Regions from separate parts of the Blautia sp. HCN-1074 genome, predicted to be linked through region 2. Evidence: predicted binding sites of a transcription regulator. Region 2 holds the regulator's gene; the other holds the start of a gene.
What was found. Region 2 encodes NrdR, which represses ribonucleotide reductase genes. Its sites were predicted from a motif close to CACAANATNTTGTG; they were not measured.

Region 1: the regulator NrdR is predicted to act here: its motif matches at 5,967-5,980, upstream of WKT11_RS04700 (ribonucleoside triphosphate reductase).

What each region holds. Positions count from the first base shown of each region.
Region 1 covers NZ_JBBKBP010000003.1:176,897-189,423, forward strand. Annotated here, with positions in the region: gene mnmA (tRNA 2-thiouridine(34) synthase MnmA) at 1-523, opposite strand, end outside; gene cysK (cysteine synthase A) at 682-1,611, opposite strand; gene WKT11_RS04680 (DUF6783 domain-containing protein) at 1,697-1,867, opposite strand; gene WKT11_RS04685 (DUF6783 domain-containing protein) at 1,799-1,957, shown strand; gene WKT11_RS04690 (RrF2 family transcriptional regulator) at 2,069-2,503, opposite strand; gene WKT11_RS04695 (amino acid-binding protein) at 2,877-3,305, opposite strand; gene WKT11_RS04700 (ribonucleoside triphosphate reductase) at 3,425-5,803, opposite strand; gene hflX (GTPase HflX) at 6,088-7,323, opposite strand; gene WKT11_RS04710 (tetratricopeptide repeat protein) at 7,333-8,421, opposite strand; gene glmM (phosphoglucosamine mutase) at 8,442-9,788, opposite strand; gene WKT11_RS04720 (nucleotidyltransferase family protein) at 9,873-10,790, opposite strand; gene prfA (peptide chain release factor 1) at 10,826-11,902, opposite strand; gene WKT11_RS04730 (N5-glutamine methyltransferase family protein) at 11,895-12,527, opposite strand, start outside.
Region 2 covers NZ_JBBKBP010000002.1:7,861-20,387, forward strand. Annotated here, with positions in the region: gene WKT11_RS02255 (Stealth CR1 domain-containing protein) at 1-681, shown strand, start outside; gene WKT11_RS02260 (CDP-glycerol glycerophosphotransferase family protein) at 779-2,050, shown strand; gene WKT11_RS02265 (adenylyltransferase/cytidyltransferase family protein) at 2,142-2,558, shown strand; gene WKT11_RS02270 (CDP-glycerol glycerophosphotransferase family protein) at 2,570-3,865, shown strand; gene WKT11_RS02275 (CDP-glycerol glycerophosphotransferase family protein) at 3,891-6,779, shown strand; gene sigG (RNA polymerase sporulation sigma factor SigG) at 6,918-7,697, opposite strand; gene WKT11_RS02285 (PRC-barrel domain-containing protein) at 7,897-8,148, opposite strand; gene nrdR (transcriptional regulator NrdR) at 8,432-8,881, shown strand; gene gdhA (NADP-specific glutamate dehydrogenase) at 9,139-10,473, opposite strand; gene WKT11_RS02300 (citrate/2-methylcitrate synthase) at 11,148-12,509, shown strand.

The DNA.
Region 1 (12,527 bases), on a different contig from region 2:
GCAGTCCGCCAAGCGGCAGGGAAATGTGCGCCAGCTGCTCCTGTGTCAGCATGTACAGCACGTAACTCTGGTCTTTCGTATCATCTACCGCTTTCTTTAATAAATAACGGCCTTTCTCCTCATCATACTCTATGCGGGCATAATGACCTGTTACGATATAATCGTACTCCAGTTCACGCATTCTCTGTAACATCTTGTCAAATTTCAGATAGCGGTTGCAGTCGATACATGGATTCGGCGTGCAGCCATGTTCGTACGCATCCACAAAACGATCCATGACATCTTCTTTAAATCTCTCTGAAAAGTTAAAGACATAATATTTAATTCCCATTCTGTAGCAGACACTTCTCGCATCCTCCACGTCATCCAGAGAACAGCAGGTATTTTCTCTCTTAACTCCTATGTCTTCATTGTGATACAATTTCATAGTAGCACCGATACACTCGTCGCCCGATTCCTTTGTCAGCAGAGCTGCCACAGAGCTATCCACTCCGCCGCTCATTGCGATAATTGCTTTTTTCATTTTTATTCCATCCTGTTCTATGATCCGATTACCCGGAATATTATTGTTTATAATAATTTTATTTATAGATGTCAGGGGCAAAAGGTATTTTGCCCCTGATATTTATTCTAACACATTTATGTAAAATAAAAAAAGCCCTAAAAAGGGCTTTTTACATTTTACACAAATAATGGAGTAGAATAGTAACGGTCACCGGAATCCGGAAGAAGTGCTACGATTGTCTTTCCTTTGTTCTCCGGTCTCTTAGCCAGTTCGATTGCTGCATAGAGAGCTGCACCAGAGGAAATACCAACCAGGATTCCTTCATGTTTAGCGATCAGTTTGCCTGTTGCAAACGCATCTTCGTTCTCTACCGGAATAATTTCATTATATACATCTGTGTTTAATGCTTTCGGAACAAATCCTGCACCGATACCCTGAATCTTATGCGGGCCGCTCTTTCCCTGGGAAAGTACCGGAGAAGTTGCAGGCTCTACTGCTACTACTTTTACATCTGGGTTCTGGGATTTGAGATATTCACCAACACCAGTGATAGTTCCGCCTGTACCAACACCTGCTACAAAGATATCAACCTGTCCATCTGTATCTCTCCAGATCTCCGGTCCTGTAGTTTTTCTGTGGATTGCCGGGTTTGCCGGGTTCTCGAACTGTCCCGGTATGAAACTGTTCTCATATTCAGCTGCCAGTTCATTTGCTTTCGCGATTGCACCGTTCATACCTTTTGTTCCGTCTGTTAAAACAATCTCTGCACCGTATGCTTTCAGAATGTTTCTTCTCTCAACACTCATTGTCTCCGGCATGGTAAGGATTACTCTGTATCCTTTGATTGCTGCAAGAGAGGCAAGACCAATTCCTGTGTTTCCTGATGTAGGCTCAATGATTACTGCGCCAGGTTTCAGAATACCTTTCTCTTCTGCATCTTCGATCATGCTCAGTGCGATACGGTCCTTAGCACTTCCTGCCGGGTTAAAGTACTCAAGTTTAACAAGAACCTTAGCTTCCAGACCAAGATCTTTCTCAATATTTCCAACCTCAAGGAGAGGTGTATTTCCAACCAGTTCTGCTGCGTTCTTATAAATTTTACCCATGAGTTCGTCCTCCCTGTTTTATATTTCATAGTAAATATATATGAATTATATGTTATATACATAATATGCCATAAAGCCGCTATTGTCAAGGGGTAAATTCAAAAATTTCCCGGTGCATATCCTTAGAGTGTGTTTGAAAAAGGCTTTCTACAAGATGTGCGTCACAATTTGTGGGAGATTTTGTCTGATTGAGGGCGGCGTAGCGGGCTACGCCAACCGAAAGAAGGCAAAATATACCGCAAAGTGGGGCGCACAGATTGCAGGAATGATTTTTCAAACACACTCCAGAACATGTTTGATGTCAAAACAGCCCCGCGATTGCACTTTCAAATCGCAGGGCTGTTGATAATCTGCTTTATACATCTATCGGTGTAATAACTCAGATCCGTTATTTATTTTTTCTCTTTCTTACCACTACCGTCGTGATAACCAATGCAGATGCTGCAAGAAGCAGAAATCAGATCACGTAGTCATTTCCCATCTGTTCATACCAGTCTTTGAGATCCTGGAGTGTTACTTTATCCAGTACACTCTCCATTGCCTCATCCAGCATCTTCCATAAGCGGAGTGTTACACACTCTCCGGCTTTGCTGCATTGGTTTGGTTCATCTTCCAGACAGGCTACCGGTTTCATGCTGCCCTCTGTCAGGCGCAGGATAGTGCCTACAGTGTAAGTCTTAGGCTCTCTGGCGAGCATATAACCGCCCTGGGCTCCTCTTAAACTCTTAACGTATCCTGCTTTCTTTAATGATGAAATAATCTGCTCCAGATATTTCTCGGAAATACCCTGTCTTGCAGCAATGTCTTTAATCTTGACCAGCTCACCTGTGTTATGCACAGCAAGGTCCAGCATCAGTCTTAACGCATATCTTCCTTTAGTAGATATCTGCATATTCCAAAACCCTCCTGATTTTATATTTCCCGGGTATCTGAAATCTTACTCTAACCCGGCATTATATTTATAGAAACTTTTATCTATTATTATCTTCTTCCAATTATATAGTATTCCTAGTTATTTAGTCAAGATATATTTTTATTTCCTATATGAATATAGCGGAATATAGGCTGCTGTTCACATGCTGCTATTTTATGATACTTTTTGTCATAATAATATGCCAAAATCCCATGACATTGTTATTATTCTTTACAGTCAAAAAATCACAGGACTCAACAACAAGCCCTGTGATTCTCATCCTTCTCTGTAATTATAGTAAATCCATAAATAATGCAGTATTTTATTGACTTGCCATAATATCTGCTGTCTCTTACTTCTCCAGTTCGTCTGCTGCTGAAAATACCTTAAATCCATTATTCTTAAGTACGCTCTCTGTCACTGTGATATCCTCGGAATGAAGGATCACTACTGGTCTGAGGTCTTTTCTGTGGAAAGAAGTGTAGATGTAGTCAAGACTTACATTGCTGTCTGCCATAATTTTCAGAAGTTCATCCAGACCGCCTACCTGATCCTTCATATCTACTACGATTGCCTGTGTGATACGGTTCATATATCCGCTCTGATTTAAAATAATCTCTGCCTTATCCGGATCGTCACAGATCATACGGAAGATTGCAAATTCCGGTGCATCGAAGCATGCAAAACCATAAATGTTAATGTTATTATTGGCAAGCAGGCCCGTCACTCTCTTAAGACTTCCTGCTTTATTTTCTACAAATACAATGTTCTGTTTTATCATATTGATTTCTTCCTCTCATTCTTACTCTACTTCCCCTGCATAAGGCATCAATAAATTTTCTTATTTCAAGGCGGGGCGTGCAGATTGCCGGAATGATTTTTTCAAACACACTCTGGTGTTTACATCTCTTCATCCACATATCTCTGAATATTAGACGCATTTACATACTTCGTCATATGCTCACCATCCGTGATAACCAGCGTCGGTGCCTGCATGATTCCGAATTCCTTTGCCATCTCCGGATTCTTCTCCGCGTCGATGATCTCCAGTTCTTCGCCCTCGAGCATCTTCTTTGCCATCTTACAGTTCGGGCAGGTGCTTGTTGTAAACAAATATTTATGTGATGTCACCGGCTCAATCTTCACATCATCTTTTGTCATGGTAACCATGCTTGTGTGTACCGGCTGCATTTTCTTGATATCGGAATGCATCACATCATAGAGTGTACGGTTCTTATATTCCTGAGCCTTACCGTCATTCCAGTTCTGTACCGGTCTGTAATATCCGGTGATACGGCTGTAAACTTCTGCCTTCTTGCCACATGTCGGACAGGTGAAATGCTCACCACTGATATATCCATGTTCCTTACATACCGAATATGTCGGGGAAATGGTGTAATACGGCAGTTTATAATTCTCTGCAATCTTACGCACCAGTGCGGCTGCTGCCTTCCAGTCAGGAAGCTTCTCACCGATAAATGCATGGAATACAGTTCCTGATGTATACAATGTCTGCAGTTCATCCTGAATATCCAGTGCATCAAAGATATCTGTCGTATACTCAACCGGAAGATGAGAACTGTTTGTATAGTAAGGAGTATCTCCTTTCTTTCCGGCAGTCTTGATGTCCGGCCAGCGCTTTCTGTCGTGTTTTGCCAGACGATATGCGGTAGATTCCGCAGGTGTTGCCTCCAGGTTGAAAAGCTCGCCCTCGTATTTCTCCTGATAATCGGAGAGACGTTCTCTCATATGAAGCAGAACTTCTTTTGTAAATTTCCGGGTGTTCTCGTCGGACATATCTCCGCCTAACCAACGTGCATTCAATCCAACTTCATTCATTCCTACCAGACCAATCGTTGAGAAATGATTGGAAAAGCTTCCCAGGTATCTCTTTGTGTATGGATATAATCCCTCATCCAGCAGTTTACCAATGACTTCTCTCTTGATATGAAGAGAACGTGCGGAAATATCCATCAGACGATCCAGACGGTTATAAAATTCCTCAGGTGTCCTGGAAAGGTATGCGATACGCGGCATATTGATTGTTACAACGCCGACAGATCCGGTACTCTCTCCTGATCCAAAGAATCCACCGCTCTTCTTACGCAGTTCTCTTAAGTCCAGACGCAGACGGCAGCACATGCTTCGGATATCGCTTGGTTTCATATCACTGTTGATATAGTTTGAGAAATATGGTGTTCCATATTTGGATGTCATCTCAAAGAGCAGACGGTTATTCTCTGTATCAGACCAGTCAAACTCTTTCGTAATGGAATAAGTCGGAATCGGATACTGGAATCCGCGTCCGTTGGCATCACCCTCGATCATTGTCTCGATAAATGCCTTATTGATCATGTCCATCTCTTTCTTACAGTCTTTGTACTTGAAGTCCATATTCTTACCGCCCACGATAGCAGGAAGCTCTGCAAGGTCATCCGGTACGGTCCAGTCCAGTGTGATATTGGAGAACGGTGCCTGTGTTCCCCATCTGCTTGGAGTATTTACTCCATAAATAAAGGATTCAATGCACTTCTTCACTTCCGGATAGCTTAAATTGTCTGCTTTAACAAACGGTGCAAGATACGTATCAAAAGAAGAGAATGCCTGTGCACCGGCCCACTCATTCTGCATGATTCCAAGGAAGTTGACCATCTGGTTACAAAGAACGCTTAAATGCTTCGCCGGTGAAGATGTGATCTTACCTTCGATTCCGCCAAGTCCCTCCTGAATCAGCTGCTTCAGTGACCATCCTGCACAATATCCGGTCAGCATGGACAAATCGTGGATATGAATATCTGCATTTCTGTGCGCCTCTGCAATCTCATTGTCATAAATCTCAGACAGCCAGTAGTTAGCAGTAACTGCACCGGAGTTGCTTAAGATCAGACCACCGACAGAATAAGTAACGGTAGAGTTCTCTTTTACACGCCAGTCCTCAACTTTAACATAGCTGTTTACGATTTCTTTGTAGTCAAGAATCGTTGACTTCATATTGCGGACTTTCTCTCTCTGCTTACGATAAAGAATATATGCCTTGGCCACATCTGAATAACCTGCCTGGATCAGTACGTTCTCTACGCTGTCCTGAATCTCCTCTACTGTAATCTTATTATCTGTGATTTTGTCCTGAAAATCAGAAGTAACACGCAGCCCTAAGAGATCGATCATCTCTTCGCTATAATTTTTCTCTTTCGCATCAAAGGCTTTATGGATTGCGGCTGTAATCTTGCCAATTTTAAATTCGTCCATCTCGCCGTCACGTTTTACTACCTGAAACATAACTATTGCCCCCATTTTCTCTTGTTCATATGTCCTGTTACGGACACTTGCCGTTTACCGTTCACTCCGTTCCCGGCAAACGCTGTAGGTTTATTGTATCAGAGTATCTATCTTTCGTCAACACGCAAAAACACCACATAATGTTCCCTATCTCTCGAAAAAGTACAATATATGGTGTTTTTCAGGTTTTTAAATTTTTTATTCTATTGAAGCGCATACGTCGGTTTATTGCTTTTATGCCAAATTCAAAAGTTTCATCCCGAAAAGCTCATTCCAGAATATATTTACACAACTTTAGGATAAATTTCCTTCGGCACTCTGGCCTTCACAGCGATTCCCTCATCTGTGTATTCTTCCGAGATCAGCTGGCCATACTCACGTATAAGCTGAATCTTTCCTGCTTCGCTGTATGGGAAAAGGCGCTCTACATAAATCTGTTCTTCTGCCAGAAGCTTCTCCAGCAGGTCATTGAGATCATCCAGTCCCTCTCCTGTCTTTGCAGAAATCTTCAGCGTATAATCAGACTTAAAATCTCTCAGCACAGAAGCGCCAGGCGCATCCTGCTTGTTAAAAAGTGTGATGATCTTCTTTCCCATCACGCCAAGCTCGCGTAGTGTCTCATATACAACATGCATCTGCATCTCAGCCTGCGGATTCGAGGAATCCACAACGTGGATAATGTAATCCGCATATTTCGCCTCTTCCAGTGTACTCTTGAATGCCTCTACCAGATGATGCGGCAGTTTATGAATAAATCCTACCGTATCCGTCAGCAGAATCTGCTGCCCATCTTTCAGATTGAGCAGTCTGGTCGTCGGGTCCAGTGTTGCAAACAATTTATCTTCGGACAGGACATCAGAACCTGTCAGTTTATTTAACAGTGTAGACTTTCCTGCATTCGTATATCCCACGATTGCAGCAGTCTTCATATTGCCTCTCGCACGACTGGAACGAATCAGCTCTCTGTGCTTCTCTACCTGAGACAGTTCCTGTTTCAGTGCAGAAATTCTGGTACGGATCAGGCGTCGGTCTGTCTCCAGTTTCTTCTCACCAGGACCTCTCGTTCCGATTCCTCCGCCCAGACGGGAAAGAGATTCTCTCAAACCAACCAAACGTGCCGCTCTGTAGCGGAGCTGTGCAAGCTCTACCTGAATCTTACCTTCACTGGTGATAGCGCGTGCCGCAAAGATATCCAGAATCAGCAATGTTCTGTCCATTACCTTGCAGTCGAGCTCACGCTCCAGGTTATTTAACTGTGCAGGAGAAAGTTCATCATCACAGATAATACCAGTCGCATCCATGGCATACACCAACGCACGCACTTCCTCGATCTTACCTTTACCGATATAGGTTCCCGGATGCACTGCTTCGCGATTTTGTATGATCTTACCTACTGTGACAGCTCCTGCAGTTGAGGCAAGCTCTTCCAGCTCATCCAGTGATTCCTCTACGTTGTCGTTATCACCTGTCTGAACCCCTACAAGAACTACCCGTTCCTCCAGCTTTCCAAATTCTTCCATAACATCTCCTTAATCAGACAATTGTGAATCAGCACTGCTATCTTCCCCACTTACACGGGTCTTCAGAAAAGCCAGCTCTTTTTTCACTGTCTTATCATCCGGATACAGTCCCAGATATTCGTTCGCTTTCTGCAGCGCAGTCTGGAAGTCCAGCTTCTTCTCATATACAGCAATCTCATTAAACAGCAGACTCTGCATATCTTCTGCATCTGCCACATGGATTCCACTTGATATATTAGAAAGAGCACTGTCGTAATCTCCGTCCTCTATATCGCATAATGCAAGCCCGTTGAATCCTTTTGCCCCATTCTCAGCCTGTGATACATACTGCTGGAACATTGTCCTCGCATTCGCGCTGTCTCCCTGATCCATGTATACCATTCCAAGAAGTGCCAGAGCTTCTGTATTATCACCGTCTATGGCCTGTTTCAGCTCAGCTGTCGCGTTTTCATAATCATCCATGTAATAATAAACACGGCCTCTGTCACAGTGATCCTGCGCATTCTTCGCATTTCCGGATAATGCCGCTTCCAGATAACGGGTTCCGTCTGCTTCCATATCCTTGTCCAGATATGCTCCATAAATCTGGAGTGCTCTGTCATAGGTCGCATCCTCGCCATATGCCTGCTCGAAATTAGAGGAAGCTTCTTCATAAGAATCCATAGCCAATGCAGTCTCACCTGTCAGAAAATACAGATCAGCATCCATATTGTAAGATTCCGCCAGCGCCTGACAGTCTGCCATTGCCTCTTCATATTCTTTCAGTTTCAGATAAGCCGCCGCCCTGTAAGAAAGGATATCTTTCCTTAATGCCTTGCCAACTTTGTCACAGTCAAGGGCATTGCTAAAATATGTTACCGCCTCATCATAATTTCCCAGTTTCAGCTGAGCCACTCCTGCTCCCCTGTATGACTGGGCAGGCTTCACACCTGCAGATATCGCAGCCTCATATTCTTCCAGTGCAACCTCATAATTTCCATCTTCCAGATCCTGGGCTGCCTGCTTATAATTCTTCGTACTTTCTGCACTGCAGCCTGTCAAGAGTGTAAGACTCAGACAGGCTGCAGCCAGAAACAATCCTGTTTTTATGTTATTCATGCAATTCCTTTGCCTGCAGATCAGTCAACGATCAGACCTTCTGCTTCCATTACTTTCACTACTCGCTCAACATTCTCGCGGCAGATCTCATCAGTTCCGGCTTCCACCATAACACGGATCAGTGGCTCTGTACCACTCTCACGTACAAGGATACGTCCATCGCTGCCAAGACTCTTGGCAACTTCATTTACAACTTTAACCACATTTTGATTCTCTCTTGCCGTCTTTTTATCTGCTACGCGCACATTTCTCAGAAGCTGTGGATAAACTTTCATCTCTTTTGCGAGATCACACAGAGTTGCTTTCTTCTCTACACATGCCTCCATCACCATCAGAGAAGTAAGGATTCCATCACCCGTTGCGGCATAACGGCTGAAAATGATATGTCCGGACTGCTCACCGCCAAGACTGTAATCATTCTCCATCATATTCTCGGCAACATATTTATCACCTACGGCAGTCTGCTCATACTTCATGCCTTCTCTTTCCAGAGATTTATACAGACCAAGGTTTGACATAACAGTTGTTACTACCGTGTTGCCATTTAGTCTTCCCTGCTCTTTGAGATATTTTCCACATACATACATGATCTTATCACCATCAATCACATTTCCTTTGTGATCGACTGCGATACAGCGGTCAGCATCACCATCATAGGCAAAACCGATATCCAGGCCATTATCCACCACATATTTCTGAAGTACTTCAATATGAGTAGAACCGCAGTTCGTATTGATATTTGTACCATCCGGCTGATTATTGATCACATAAGTCTTTGCCTGAAGTGCATCAAATACACTCTTTGCGATAGCGGAAGAACTTCCGTTTGCACAGTCAAGACCTACCTTGATTCCCTTAAAATCACGGCTTGGGATAGAAATCAGATGTCCGATATAACGGTTTCTTCCGGAAGCAAAGTCTACGGTACGTCCGATATCCTCTTTCGTTGCCAGAGGGAGATCCTCGATCAGACCATCAAGATATGCCTCGATTCTTGCCTCTACCTCTGCTTCAATCTTCTGTCCATTGCCGTTAAGGAGCTTGATTCCATTATCATAAAATGGATTGTGGCTTGCAGAGATCATGATTCCACAGTCAAAATCCTCTGTACGTACTGCATAGGAAACACTCGGAGTAGTCGTTACATGAAGAAGATATGCATCTGCACCGGATGCAGTCAGACCTGCAACAAGTGCATACTCGAACATATAGCTGCTTCTTCTTGTATCTTTACCGATTACGATCTTGGCCTTATGGTCTCTTCCGTAATACCAGCCTACATAACGTCCTACTTTAAACGCATGGTCTACTGTCAGTTTGACATTAGCTTCTCCTCGAAATCCATCTGTTCCAAAATATTTTCCCATAATATAACTCTCCTTTCACTTACACAGTTGTATACATTTATCTTTTTTACAACTATTCAGCCCTCTGCCATTGCAGTTACTCTTTTATTTATAAAGTCCCTGCGGATATACACCTGCATCTGTGAGATTTTTAAATGCTTCCATCACTGCTTCTTTATCTTCCTGATAAGTTACGCCAAACCAGGTATCCTTTGTCTCCAGGACATCCACGCTGGCGCTGCCGTTCTTGATCAGCTGATCTACCAGAATTGGAAGCAGATATTCTTTCTTAATATCATCCGGAGCCAGGCTGCTTAAGAATTCTACGAAACCCTTCTCAAGGATTTCCATAAAGTCCGGGGTCAGACCCCACATGTTCATGGAAACCAGATCCTTTACATCAAGTTTTCGTACGCTTCCATCTGCATTTCTTGCCTCAGCGCCATCAGCAGTCTTAAATATATCATGTGTTTCATCCACACCTGTAAGCTGTCCATTCTCAATGTTGCAGATTCCTCTTGTAACACTTCCGTTATCACTTAATGTGTTGCCAAGTCTGAAACCTGCCATGCAGATATGAATCCTGCCGTCTTTTGGCTGTTCCTGAATAAGGTAATCATGAACTTTTATATAGGCTTCCTTTCCATAGTAGTCATCTGCATTGATTACGATAAATGGCTCATCCAGTACTTTCTTTGCAGCAAGTACGGCCTGGCCGGTTCCCCATGGTTTCGTGCGGTCAGCTGGTTTGGTGAAGCCTTCCGGCAGATCATCAAGTTCCTGGAATACATATTCTACTTCTGTGATCTTCTCGATACGCTCACCGATCACTTTGCGGAATTCTTCTTCCAGATCCTTGCGGATGATAAATACTACTTTGTTAAATCCAGCTTCCAGTGCATCATGGATAGAATAGTCCATGATAATCTCTCCGCACGGTCCTACCGGCGCAAGCTGTTTGATTCCCTTTCCAAAACGACTTCCGATTCCTGCCGCCATAATTACAAGTGCTGTTTTCTGCATAAATATTTTCCTCCTGTTTACCTTCTCCCCAAAATCTATTCTTCATCCTGCAGGTTACTTAATTTAGCTGCCTGATCTGCCGCGATCAGACTGTCAATAATCTCATCCAGGTCACCATTTAAAATATTCTCAAGTCTGTGCAGTGTCAGTTTGATTCTATGATCGGTCACACGTCCCTGTGGGAAGTTATAAGTTCTGATCTTCTCGGAACGGTCACCTGTCCCGATCTGGCTTCTTCTTGCCTCAGCCTCAGCGTCATGCTGTTTCGCAAGTTCCATCTCATACAGACGGGAACGCAGGACTTTCAGCGCCTTATCCTTGTTCTTAAGCTGTGACTTCTCATCCTGACAGGAGATAACGATTCCTGTCGGAATATGAGTCAGACGTACCGCAGAGTCTGTAGTATTGACACACTGTCCACCATTTCCTGATGCACGGAATACGTCAAATTTACAGTCATTCATATCCAGATGGAAGTCGATTTCCTCCGCTTCCGGCATGATCGCAACTGTACAGGTAGAGGTATGGATACGTCCGCCGGATTCTGTCTCCGGAACTCGCTGTACACGATGCACACCGCTCTCATATTTCAGTCTGGAATATGCACCCGCACCTGTGATCATGAATGTTACTTCCTTGAAACCACCGATTCCGTTCTCATTAAGACTCATCATCTCTGTTTTCCAGCGGCGGGATTCTGCGTATTTTACATACATACGGTAAATCTCCGCTGCAAAAAGAGCTGCCTCGTCTCCACCGGCACCTGCACGAATCTCAACGATAACGTTCTTGTTATCATTCGGGTCCTTCGGCAGAAGCAGGATCTTAAGTTCATGTTCCAGTTCCTCTACATTCTTCTTCGCATCAGATAACTCTTCCTTGAGCATCTCACGCATATCTTCGTCCTTCTCCTCCTCAAGCATGGAAAGACTATCCTGAATCGTCTCTTTATTCTTCTTATACTCGCGGTAAGCATCTACGATTGGCTGCAGGTCACTCTGTTCCTTCATCAGCTTCTGAAAATGCTCCTGATTATCTGTAACACCAGGCTCTCCAAGCTCATTAAGCACTTCTTCAAAGCGAATGAGCAGATCGTCTAATTTATCAAACATATTTCTCCTCCTGTAGTTTCTTTCGTCCAAGAACCACGCGGTCCAGCCCGCAAAGGTCCTGCCTTATCTCAATATCTTCATAGCCTTCTTTTCGTAAAAGGTCAGCCACATCTTCTCCCTGGCTGCATCCGATCTCATATAAGAGCCAGCCACCCGGGGCAAGATAATTCTTTGCCTGTCTGGTGATGGTCCTGTAGAAATAAAGACCATCCTCCAGGCCATCCAGAGCCATTCGCGGATCATGAAGCCTCACTTCTTCCATCAGCCCTTCAATCTCTGCGGTAGGAATATATGGCGGATTTGATATAATCATATCATAAGCTATGCTATGATTTCCATTGCTATTTTTATGTTCAGCATATTTTATTATATCTTTTTCCGAAACGCCCGCTTCATGTACTATGTTTTGCATTTCAGAATTCACTGCCTGCACTTTATCTGTATCTGAACCATTTTGTATACATTCCTGCCTCTCCTTAAAAAAAGCAGAAGAAAACAGATCACCCTGTATAAACTCAGCTCTGTCAGCCACCTCCAGTGTCCGGGCATTTCGCTCTGCCACTTCCAGTGCCAGTTCTGACAGATCCACGCCTGTTCCACAGGCCTTTGGCATTTCTTTCAGAAT
Region 2 (12,527 bases):
AACTTTCACAGGATACCGGAATTGTCAGAGCAGTTTGTCTATTTTAATGATGATATGTTTCTGTTAAAGTCTGTGAAGGAAGAAGATTTCTTTAAAGACGGACTTCCGCGGGACTGCTGTATTGAGACTGCGTTGGTGCAGGATGATATCAGAAATCCGTTTGCATCAATGCTGATGAACGATGCGGCGTTGATAAATATGCATTATTCCAAGCGTGAGGTAATAAAAAAACACTGGAAAAAATGGTTTAATCCATCTTATGGAAAGATGGCACTAAGAAATCTGTTGATGCTTCCTTACAGAGACTTTTCAAGTTTTAAGTATACACATCTGCCGAGCGCTTTTCTGAAAAGTACATACGAGCAGCTGTGGGATGAAGAAGGTTCATTCCTGGATGAAGTATGTAGAAATCGGTTCCGGACATCATTTGATGTAAATCAGTATGTACTGAAATATTGGCAGTATATGGAAGGAAAGTTTGTACCTCAATCTCCGAAAATTGGAAAATTTTATACGATCGGTCTGCATGATGAACAGATTCATTCAGCCATCAGAAAACAGCAGTGCCAGATGATCTGCATTAATGATACGGCAGATGTAGGTGATTTTGAAAAGCAGAAAAAACGGATCATTCAGTCCTTTGAAAGTATTCTGCCAAAGAAATCATCTTTTGAATTATAATAATGCGAGAATCGTAGGATTTTGTGTTACCGGGCATGGAGTGAAAAGTAACGATTTTGTCCCTGATATTTCATAATCTGTATCTCAGGAGGAAAGAATGATATTAGATTCCATTAAGGAACAATTTAAGAAAAAAGGATTCTGGAAAACGATAGAATTTTATTTCTGTCGGGTCATGTCGAAAGCGGCACTTAAAGTAGTTGGGACTTATGCTGCAAATCATGGAAAACTGCATAGAAATTATATTGTATTTAAAAACAGGACGATGCAGGATATGACAGATAATGCCAGGGCCTTCTTTGAATATTTGGTCCATAATGAAGCGTATAAAAATTACCAGATTATCTGGATGGTTTCGGATAAAAGAAAATTTCGGAAATGCAAATATAAGAATGTAAAGTTTGTAACAGCAGAGAGCAGGAATGGATGGACCAGTCCGTTGGCGTATTATTATGGGGCTGTTTCCGGATTTTTCTTTTATACGAATAATACTGCCTATCTGAATCTGCATCATTGTCCGGGACAGATTACAGTGAATCTGTGGCATGGATGTGGATATAAGGATGTTCCCAGAGAGAAACGTGAGAATACAGGGGCAAGTATGATGCATTTTGATTATGCACTTGTGCCTGGAGAGGCATTTGTGGAAACAAAATCCCGTTACTGGAAATGCCCGAAAGAGAAGATACTTCCGCTCGGATATCCAAGATACGACTGGATGCTGCATCCATCTATGAATAGTCAGGATATCATCTGGAAAATGTTTGGAATGAAGGCAGATAAGGCGATCTTGTGGATGCCTACATTCAGAAACAGTGAAGTTCTGGACAGTGCAGAAAGTAAGATCAAACTTCCGTTTCCACTGCCGGGATTTAAGAATGAAGAAGAGCTGAGACATCTTGATAAGACGCTGAAACATTTGAATGTTTTGCTTATTATCAAGAAACATCCGGTGCAGAAAGAATGGGACATAGAAGAGGATGCTTTTGAGAATATTCGTTTTGTGAATCAGGAAATGCTGGATCAGAAAGAAATACAGCTGTATGAACTGATCAGTGCCAGTGATGGACTGATTTCAGATTATTCATCGGTAGCCGTCGATTATATGCTGCTGAATCGGCCACTGGCTTTTGTGCTGTCAGATATGCAGCAATATAAAGAGACCAGAGGCTTTGTATTTGAGAATCCACAGGAATATATGCCAGGCGAGAAAATTTATGATCTTAAAGGTCTGGAGGAATTTGCTGTACATGTGTCAGGAGAAAAGGACCTGTACCGGGAAGAACGAAGAAAATTGCTTCCGGTTATGCATCAGATGCCTGTCAAAGAAAATTATTCTAAGGCATTGGCAGAGTTTCTGAAATTATAAAGTCCTATGATTTATCGGTTGAAGACATCATCAGTAATAGCTTAGAACGTGTTTGAAAAATGCAATAAAAATGTAAGAAATGGAGAACATTATGGAAAAGGTAATTGGATACACACAGGGAACTTTTGATATGTTTCATATTGGCCATCTGAATCTCATCAAAAACGCAAAACGTCATTGTGACTATCTGATCGTTGGTGTAAATGCTGATGATCTGGTGGAATCATATAAACATAAAAGACCAATCATTCCGCTGGAAGAGAGAGCGGAGATCGTTCGTGCGATCAAATATGTAGATGAGGTAATTGTTACTACAACTCTGGATAAGAAAAAAGTATGGGAAAAAATACGATTCAATGAGATCTATATCGGAGATGACTGGAAAGGTAACGAGCGCTGGGAAAAAACAGGAAAAGAGATGGAAGCACTCGGAGCAAAGCTTGTATATCTTCCATATACGAAAGATACTTCATCAACCATGCTTCGTGAAAAATTAAAAGAGTTTTAAGGAGTGTTTATATGGGAATCCAGAAGAAAGTCAAGAAGAAAATAAAGAAAATTAAAAATGCGGCAAAAAAAATCCAGAAAGTAAAAGCCCAAAAGGGCAGAAAAGCAATGCTTTCTGAATTGTGGGCAACCATCACATATGGAATTTATGATGGACGTACGATCAGACGTATGAAGAAGTTTCCACCGGCATTAATAGAAAACAGAATGCTTTTTGAGACAAATGATGATTTTACGGATAATGGTCGTGCACTGTTTGATTATCTGGTTGAAAATGGATACAACAAAAAATACGAAATCATATGGCTGGTTCATGAGCCGGAAAAATATAAAGAATATGCCGTAGAGAATGTGAAATTCGTAAGAAACTTTAAGAAAGGTTCTACGATCCGAAGAGCAGAAGCGTATAAATATGCTCTGACATCCAAATATATTTTCTATACTCAGGCATTTAACTGGATTGGAATGTCAAGAAGAAATCAGCTCTTTATTGATCTCTGGCATGGATGCGGATATAAGGCAAATAAAAATGGACGTAAGGTATTTTTTGATTATTGTCTGGTTCCCGGAGATATCTTTATTAAAACAAAGATGGAATTCTTTGGATGTACTTCCAAGAAACTTCTCTCTTTTGGATACCCGCGTTATGATATGATGCTCAGAGGAAGCAAAAAGGCAGACGAGTTTAAGGAGAAGCTGCTGAAAGAAACGAACAGTGAGAAAATGATTCTCTGGATGCCGACATACAGACATGCTTCCAGCGAACGTCTCAATGAGGAAACATTGAATAATGAATTTAATATTCCGATCATTGACGATGCAGACAAACTTCTTGAACTGAATAATTTCTGTAAGGAAAATCATATTCTGATCGTTATCAAGAAGCATTATCTCCAGATTCCGTATGATTTTGGTGAGAATGTTCTTACAAATATTGTTTATCTGGAAAATAAAGATCTTGCTGATAACGAATTACAGCTTTATGAATTCATCAACTGCTCAGATGCGCTTGTTTCAGATTATTCATCTGTTGCGATTGACTATCTGCTTCTGGACAGACCACTGGGCTTCACATTGGATGATTATGAAGCTTATACAGAGTCCAGAGGATGGGTATTTGATGATCCGCTGGAATATATGCCTGGTGAACATATGTACAATATGCAAGATTTTGAGAATTTTATTTTGGATATCAAGAATGGAAATGATAAGTATAAGGAACAGCGTGCCAGTGTAAGAGCGAAAACACATAATGTGTGCGATAATTACTGTCAGCGTGTACTGGATTACTTTAACATCACTATGTAAAGCCATAACAGGAGAAGAAAGATAAATGAAAATATGTATTTGGTGTACTAAGATATTTGATCTTGGCGGAACTAAGCGAGTTGTCACACTCCTTGCAAATGAACTTGTAAAAGAACACGATGTAACGATCATGATATACCAGGATAGATTTAAAGAAGACCGCAATATGTACCATATGAGCGAAGATATCAAAGTGGACTTTATTGACAACAGTGAATTTGTCAATCGCCATCATACACCGGCTTTCTGCTGGCGTTATCTTGTTCAGAAACTGAATGCGAAATATGGAATTTTTAATAAAGAAAGATTTAACGATATCCTGGCAGATGCGATTTTCCCTAAGAAGACCAGGGAAAAATGGGTGAAGTATTTAAATGAGCAGAACTATGATATCATTATTACAACTGCCGGTCTGAGTCTTCGCCTTGGTATGCTGGCACCGGAACTGAATGCAAAGACGATTGGCTGGCAGCATAACTGCTATGCCGGATATCTGGATGTGCCTAATGTTGTATTCTGGAAACAGGAATGTCTGCTTCAGGAATATCTGCCCAAATTGGACAGATATATCGTCCTCAGTGATTATGATAAACGCGATTATAAGAAATTCCTGGATATTGATACAGAGGTTAAAATCAATCCGAGAAGTTTCGTAAGCGAACGCAAATGTGATCCAAAATCCAAGCGTTTTCTTATGGCTACCCGTTTCGTATATGCCAAGGGTCTTGACTTGATGATGGAATCCTTTGAGGAATTCTGCAAACAGGATGACGAATGGCAGTTAGATATTATCGGAGCCGGTGATCTTTGGAACCAGATCGTGGCAGATGCCAAAAGACGTGGTATTGAAGACAGAGTTAACTTTGTTGGCTATACCAATGAACCGGAGAAATATTATCTGAATTCATCTATTTTCCTTCTTCCGTCAAGATGGGAAGGGTGGCCGATGGTTATCATGGAAGCTTTTGAGTTTGGTCTTCCGGTTATCGCATTCCATACAGGTGCGATGGATCTGATCATAGATGATGGAAAGACAGGATACCTGCCGGAAGCTTTTGATACAAAGAAATTTACAGATGCAATGTTAAAACTTGCCCATGACGAAGAGCTTCGCAGGGAAATGTCCAGAAATGCAATCTGGAAGTCAGAAGATTTTGCAATTGAAAAAGCTGTCAAAGAATGGAACCGTCTTTTCAACCGTGTGATGGGAATTGAGACATTTTATCAGAAGAATGAAAAGAAGATTCTTGAATGCAGGGAAAAATATCCGTTGAGAACCAGTTATGCTGAATTTGTAAAGGAATATCAGCTAAGGGATAAAACCATTCTTTACGAAGCGTTTGGCGGACGTGGAATGATCTGTAATCCGTATGCTCTTTTCCTGTACCTTCTGGAAAAAGAAGAGTATCAGGATTATACACATATCTGGGTTTTAGATGATTTTGAAGACAACAGGAAGCAGATTGAAAAATACGAGAAATATCCAAATGTAAGATTTGTAAAATATAAGTCAAAGGAATATTGTAAAGATCTTGCAACGGTAAAATATCTGGTAAATAATGTAAGTTTCCCAAGTTATTTCCTTAAGAGAGAAGGACAGGTGCTGATCGATACCTGGCATGGTACTCCGTTAAAGAACATGGGATTTGATATTCCGGGAGCTAATATTTCTCAGGGAAATACAGCAAGAAATCTTCTCAGTGCAGATTATATTGTTTCTTCAGGCCCTTACATGACTGAGACGGCATATAAGAATTCTTATAAAATGCAGAATTTGTATGAGGGAACAATCCTTGAAGAAGGCTTCCCGCGCAATGATAAACTGTTTGAGAATAATCGCGCAGAAATTATTCGGAAACTTCAAAGTTATGGCGTAAATGCAGAAGCGGATAAAAAAATAATCCTTTATGCTCCGACATGGAGAGGTGAGCAGTATAGTCAGCCGGATACAGATTTACAGGACGTATATAAACTGATTCAGATCATAGAAAACAGCATAGATACAAAAGAGTATCAAGTATTGGTTAAACTTCATCAGATCGTATATCATTATCTGAAAGAGAATCAGGTGGAACTGGGAGATGCTCAGGCGAAATTTATCCCTGCTACAATGGATACCAATGAGATTTTGTCTGTAACAGATGTACTTATTTCTGATTATTCCAGTATTTTCTACGATTTCATGCTGACAGGAAAACCGATTCTGTTCTATGTGCCTGATGCAGAAAACTTTGAAGATTACAGAGGATTATATTATGGATTTGACAATCTTCCGGGACCGGCGGTATCTTCACCGGAGAAACTGGGTGAGCTGCTCAAAGATATTCCGGCAGCAGTAAGTTCTTATCAGGAGAAATATGCGAAAGCCAGAGTACAGATATGTCCAAGAGATGACGGAAATGTCTGCAGACGAATCGTTGATGTGATGTTTGACGGGAAAGAACCGGTAAATCCGGTATACCTGAATAAAACAGATAAAGTAAAACTTTTGGTATATGCAGGTGATTTTAGTAATGCACCTGAGACAACGGCATTTTATGAATTCCTGAACAAAGTAGATTTTGAACATTTTGATGTCACTCTGATTGGTAATGGCGCAAAGGAAGAGGAATCTGCAAAGAAATTGAATGAACTGTCAAAAGAAGTGAGGGTATTATACTGGAAACGTTCTTATCCTGCTACAGATGAGGAATATGTATGCCATAAGAAGTTCATGAAAGCAGAGGAAACAGAAGTGCCTGAGATGCTTCTTGATTTCTATAAACGTGAGCTTCGAAGAATACTGGGAATGTCAAAGTTTGACTATGCTGTAGTATTTACAGATATGAAGAAGTTTTTCCCTGCAATGTCTGGTGCACTGGATGTGAAGCAGATATATGACATAGAAAACTGGCAGGAAGTTCTGAAATTTTAAAAAATTATGTAAGCAGTCTGGTAAGTATAAATACTGGACTGCTTTTTATATTATAGAAATTTTTTTGTAGTATTTCTATGACAGGAAAATATGATAAAGCTTTTCGGGTGCTACTGAGAACGGAGTGAACAGTAACTTTCAGGTGCGCAGATAATTGCGCATGGATTTTAAGGCATTTTTCTCCAGGCGACTGACCTGTGCCTGGGAGATGCCTATTTCCTGAGCCACTTCCATCTGAGTTTTTCCTTCGTAAAAGCGCAGTTCTATGATATGTTTTTCACGTTTGCTTAGACGCTTCATGGCTTCCCGGAGAGACAGATCTTCAATCCAGCGATCTTCTTTATTTTTGGTATCGCTGATTTGATCCATAACATAAAGAGTATCTCCTCCTTCGGTATAAACCGGTTCAAAGAGGCTTACCGGATTTTGAATCGCGTCCAGAGCGTATACGATCATTTCTTTTTCGATACCGATTTCCTGTGCAATTTCGGTGACTGTCGGTTCTTTAAGATGCTGTTTCATATAAGTTTCGCGGGTATAGATCGCTTTATATGCAATGTCGCGAAGAGAGCGGCTTACACGAATGCTGTTATTATCCCTTAGGTATCTTCGGATTTCTCCAATGATCATGGGAACGGCATATGTTGAAAATTTTACCTGTAGAGTTGTGTCAAAGTTATCGATTGCTTTGATCAGGCCGATACAGCCGATCTGAAAGAGATCATCTGCATTTTCGCTGCTGTTTTGAAATCTTCGTATCACACTGAGGACCAGCCGCAGATTTCCTTTGATGTATAATTCACGTGCCTGTTCATCACCTTTTTTGATACGGCTGAACAGTTCTTCTTTTTCTTCTGCATTAAGAACAGGAAGTTTCGCCGTATTGACTCCACAGATTTCTACTTTGTTCAGTGCCATCTTTTTTGAATCCTCCTTATTATCCTTAAACGTAAAACAGTAAAATTTACCTGATAATGTTTCAGTAAGAATGATTCTCAGATGGAGGAATAATTATACTTTTAACTGGAAAATATAAAAAATATTGCCCCTTGACAAAGTAAAGGCTTAAAGCATATCGCTATATCCGCCTGACGCCGCAGCAGGTGTGGATATATGGTTATTTATGTAAACATTTTTCTTCTTCAATCTCCACAAGAATAATATCATCACCAATTCGGCAGATACATTCCCAGGGAATGAGATATTCGCTGTCATGTCCAAAAAGACAACACAGTTTTCCGGGACCAGGCACGATCAAAGCTGTCAGACGATTGGTTTTGCAGTCGAATTCTATATCAACAGGACATCCAAGACTTCGACAGGTACAGGTATTGATTACTTCTTTTTGCTTTAATTCGCAGATTCTCATAGAATTGGAAGATCCTTTCTGAATACAAAGAGTTATCCGTTACCGAGATTGAAATGAACAGTAACGTTATCTGATAACAATTTATGTATTTTTGCGAAAATTTATGCAAGTCCTTTTATTGACACTTCAAATAGAAATACAGTATAATAAACTCATACATAACTGTTCAGTACCATGTTTCTATGTGAAAATATCTCATGGGATAGTAGACTGCTGAATAGTTACAGCTATACAACATAATCTCACAGAAAACGTGATATGACTTAAAAAGGGGGGACGTCCTATGAAGTGTCCATTTTGTAATCAGGATAACACGAGAGTAGTTGATTCCAGACCGGTAGAGGATACAAACTCTATTCGCCGCCGCCGTTTATGCGATGCCTGTGGCAGAAGATTTACTACATATGAGAAAGTGGAGAGTATTCCGCTTACGGTGATCAAGAAAGATCAGAACAGAGAGCAGTACAGTCGTGCCAAGATTCAGGCAGGCATTCTGAGAGCGTGCTATAAAAGACCGATATCTATAGATAAAGTGGAAGAAATGATGGATGCCATCGAAGGGGAAATTTTTAATACGGAAGAAAAAGAAATTTCCAGCACAAAGATTGGAGAGATCGTGATGAATCATCTCAAAGATCTGGATGCGGTTGCTTATGTACGTTTCGCATCAGTGTACAGAGAATTTAAAGATGTCAGTACATTTATGGATGAACTGAAGAAGTTTATGAATTAACACATTAATATTGATCAGATGCTGTGAAAAAAAAGATAGCTGCTGTTTTGAGATAGCGGGGGAAAGACCGCATATATCAGACAGCAGTTTTTATATTACAGGTAAGCGGATTGCGAATATCCGATTGACAAATTATTTGGAAATATCCAAAATACAGACGAAAAATGGAGTATATTTTTACATTATAAAAAGCCGGCAGAATTAATTCCACCGACTTTTTATGTGTATTTTTTATGGGGTAGTTAACGAATTAAAAATTAAACAATACCCTGAGCTTTCATAGCATCTACAACTTTCTCAAAGCCTGCGATGTTAGCACCTACAACGTAGTTGCCTTCCATTCCATAACGTTTGGAAGCATCATCAACTTTGTTGAAGATGTCAACCATGATCTGATGAAGTTTTGCATCAACTTCTTCAGCTGTCCAGGAAAGTCTTGCAGAGTTCTGGCACATTTCCAGCGCGGAAGTAGCAACACCACCGGCATTAGCAGCTTTACCAGGCATAAATGTTACGCCGTTTGCCATAAGATAATCTGTTGCTTCACGGGTAGTAGGCATGTTAGCACCTTCTGCAACATATTTGCAGCCGTTTGCGATAAGAGTTTTAACGGCGTCAAGATCAAGCTCGTTCTGTGTTGCGCATGGAAGATAGATATCGCATTTGATATTCCAGATACCTTTTCCTTCTGTGTAAGTAGCGCCTTCAACACGATCAGCATATTCTTTGATACGTCCACGTTTTACTTCTTTGATATCTTTAACGATGTCAAGTTTGATTCCTTCCGGATCATAGATATATCCGTTGGAGTCGCACATAGCAACAACTTTACCGCCAAGTTCAGTAGCTTTTTCTACAGCGTAGATAGCAACGTTACCGGAACCTGTTACGATAAGAGTTTTACCGGAAATTGTATCGTTTTTAGCTTTAACCATCTCGTCAAGCATATATACAAGACCATATCCTGTAGCCTGTGTACGGATTAAAGATCCACCATAGGAAAGACCTTTACCTGTGAGAACACCTTCATATAATCCACGGTTTCTCTTGTACTGTCCGTACAGATAACCGATCTCACGTCCGCCTACACCGATATCACCTGCAGGAACGTCCATGTCAGCGCCGATATATTTGGAAAGCTCTGTCATAAAGCTCTGGCAGAATGCCATAACTTCTCTGTCAGATTTTCCTTTAGGATCGAAGTTGGAACCACCTTTACCGCCGCCGATTGGAAGACCTGTAAGAGAGTTCTTGAAGATCTGCTCAAAACCTAAGAATTTAAGAATTCCCTGGTTTACTGACGGATGGAATCTTAAACCACCCTTGTATGGTCCGATTGCGCTGTTGAACTGTACACGATAACCCTTGTTTACCTGTACAACACCTTTGTCATCTACCCACGGAACACGGAAAGAAATGATTCTTTCTGGCTCAACAAGACGCTCCAGAATGGAAAGTTTGCGGTATTCTTCTTCATTTTTGTCGATTACGACTTTAAGGGAGTCTAAAACTTCCTTTACTGCCTGATGGAATTCAGGCTCATTTGGATTCTGTGCTACGACTCTCTCGTATACCTCTTCAGTATAAGACATAATGATTTCCTCCTCGTCGATCGTTTAAGTTATAATTTTTAAATCGACGTTATTATACACTAAAGTGTTACAAATGGAAAGAGCCAAATGAAATTTTTTTATAAAAATTTTGTGAACAAATTTTGACTTGATAAAAAAAGTTAAATATGAGAAAATGTTAAGAATCATCCATATGATATTGGTCACTATAATTTCTGTAACATTTATGAGCCAGTAGCGAAAGCGGATTGCGAATATCCGATTGACACACGATCTGGTGAAAGAAAAAACAGTTTATATAAAATATAGACCAGATGGAAAAAAAATGCTATACTTTTATTAAATAGCTGGAAGCAGTTATTGTTTTAAGGTTACTGTTCACACACCACTATTCCGCGAGGTGTTTTGGCATGAATATGCCAAAATCCCGAGACATACAAGCCAAAATTCCATTGCCGCAGGCAATCTGGAATGAATTTTGGCTACGTTACTGTGAATGGAGTGAACAGTAACGTTTTAAGGTTTCGGTTACGATTCATTCTATACTTGTTATACCCGGTAACTTGCGGGATATTAGCAGTGAAAAGTAACATTATCGATCAGTATCTCATAACAGATCAGTATCTCATAACAGATCAGGGATGAAGAGGGGGATTTATTATCGACAAAATTGTGAAGAAAGGGGATTTAATTACATGGCGGGATTTAAAATGAAAGTAACACCTGAAATTGAAAATCTGACTGATATCTGCAAGGAGCATACAAGTCTGGATCTTTCTCTATATGGAAAATATGATGTAAAGAGAGGTCTGCGTGACATTAATGGAAAAGGCGTTCTTGCGGGGCTGACACAGGTTTCCAATGTCAAAGCTACAAAGATCGTAGATGGTAAAGAAGTTCCATGTGTAGGCAGTCTTTCCTACAGGGGATACGATATTAAAGAACTGACAAAGGGCTTTATTGAAGACGACAGATATGGGTTTGAAGAAGTTACATATCTGTTGTTGTTTGGGAAGCTTCCTGACAAGAAGCAGCTTGCTGATTTTACAGAGCTTCTGGCTGATCAGCGATCACTCCCGACAAATTTTGTCCGCGATGTTGTAATGAAAGCACCAAGTAAGGATATTATGAATGCTCTTTCAAGAAGCGTGCTCACATTATATTCTTATGATACAAATCCAGATGACACGTCATTGCCAAATGTACTCAGACAATGTCTGAATCTTATCAGTGTATTTCCACTGCTGTCTGTCTATGGTTATCAGGCTTATAACCATTACATAAAGGGAAAGAGCCTTTATATCCATAATCCGAAGAAAGAACTTTCAACGGCAGAGAACATTCTGAGAATGTTAAGACCAGATAAGAAATACTCACATCTGGAAGCGAAGATTCTGGATATTGCACTTATTCTTCATATGGAGCATGGCGGAGGTAATAACTCTACATTTACAACTCATGTTGTCTCTTCATCAGGAACCGATACTTATTCTGCGATTGCGGCAGCACTTGGATCTTTAAAAGGACCAAAACATGGCGGCGCAAACATTAAAGTTGTCAAAATGTTCAATGATATGAAGAAAGAAGTTAAGGACTGGAAAGATGAAGACGAAGTCCGTGCATACTTAAAGAGACTTCTTCATAAAGAAGCATTTGATCAGAAAGGACTGATCTATGGTATGGGACATGCCATCTATTCTGTATCTGATCCGCGAGCCGAAGTGTTTAAAACTTATGTGGAAACACTGGCAAGGGAGAAGGGCAGAATGAAGGATTATGGTCTGTATTCTATGGTAGAACGTCTGGCACCGGAAGTAATTGCAGAGGAACGTCGTATTTATAAAGGGGTAAGTGCCAATGTGGATTTCTACAGTGGCTTTGTCTACAGTATGCTGGATCTGCCGCTTGAGCTGTTTACGCCGATGTTTGCAGTTGCGCGTATCGTAGGATGGAGTGCTCACCGAATGGAAGAGCTTATCAATGCTGACAAGATCATTCGTCCTGCATACAAGAACGTTCTGGAACCGGCGGTATACGTTCCACTTAATGAGCGTTGATCGTAAAAAATACAAATA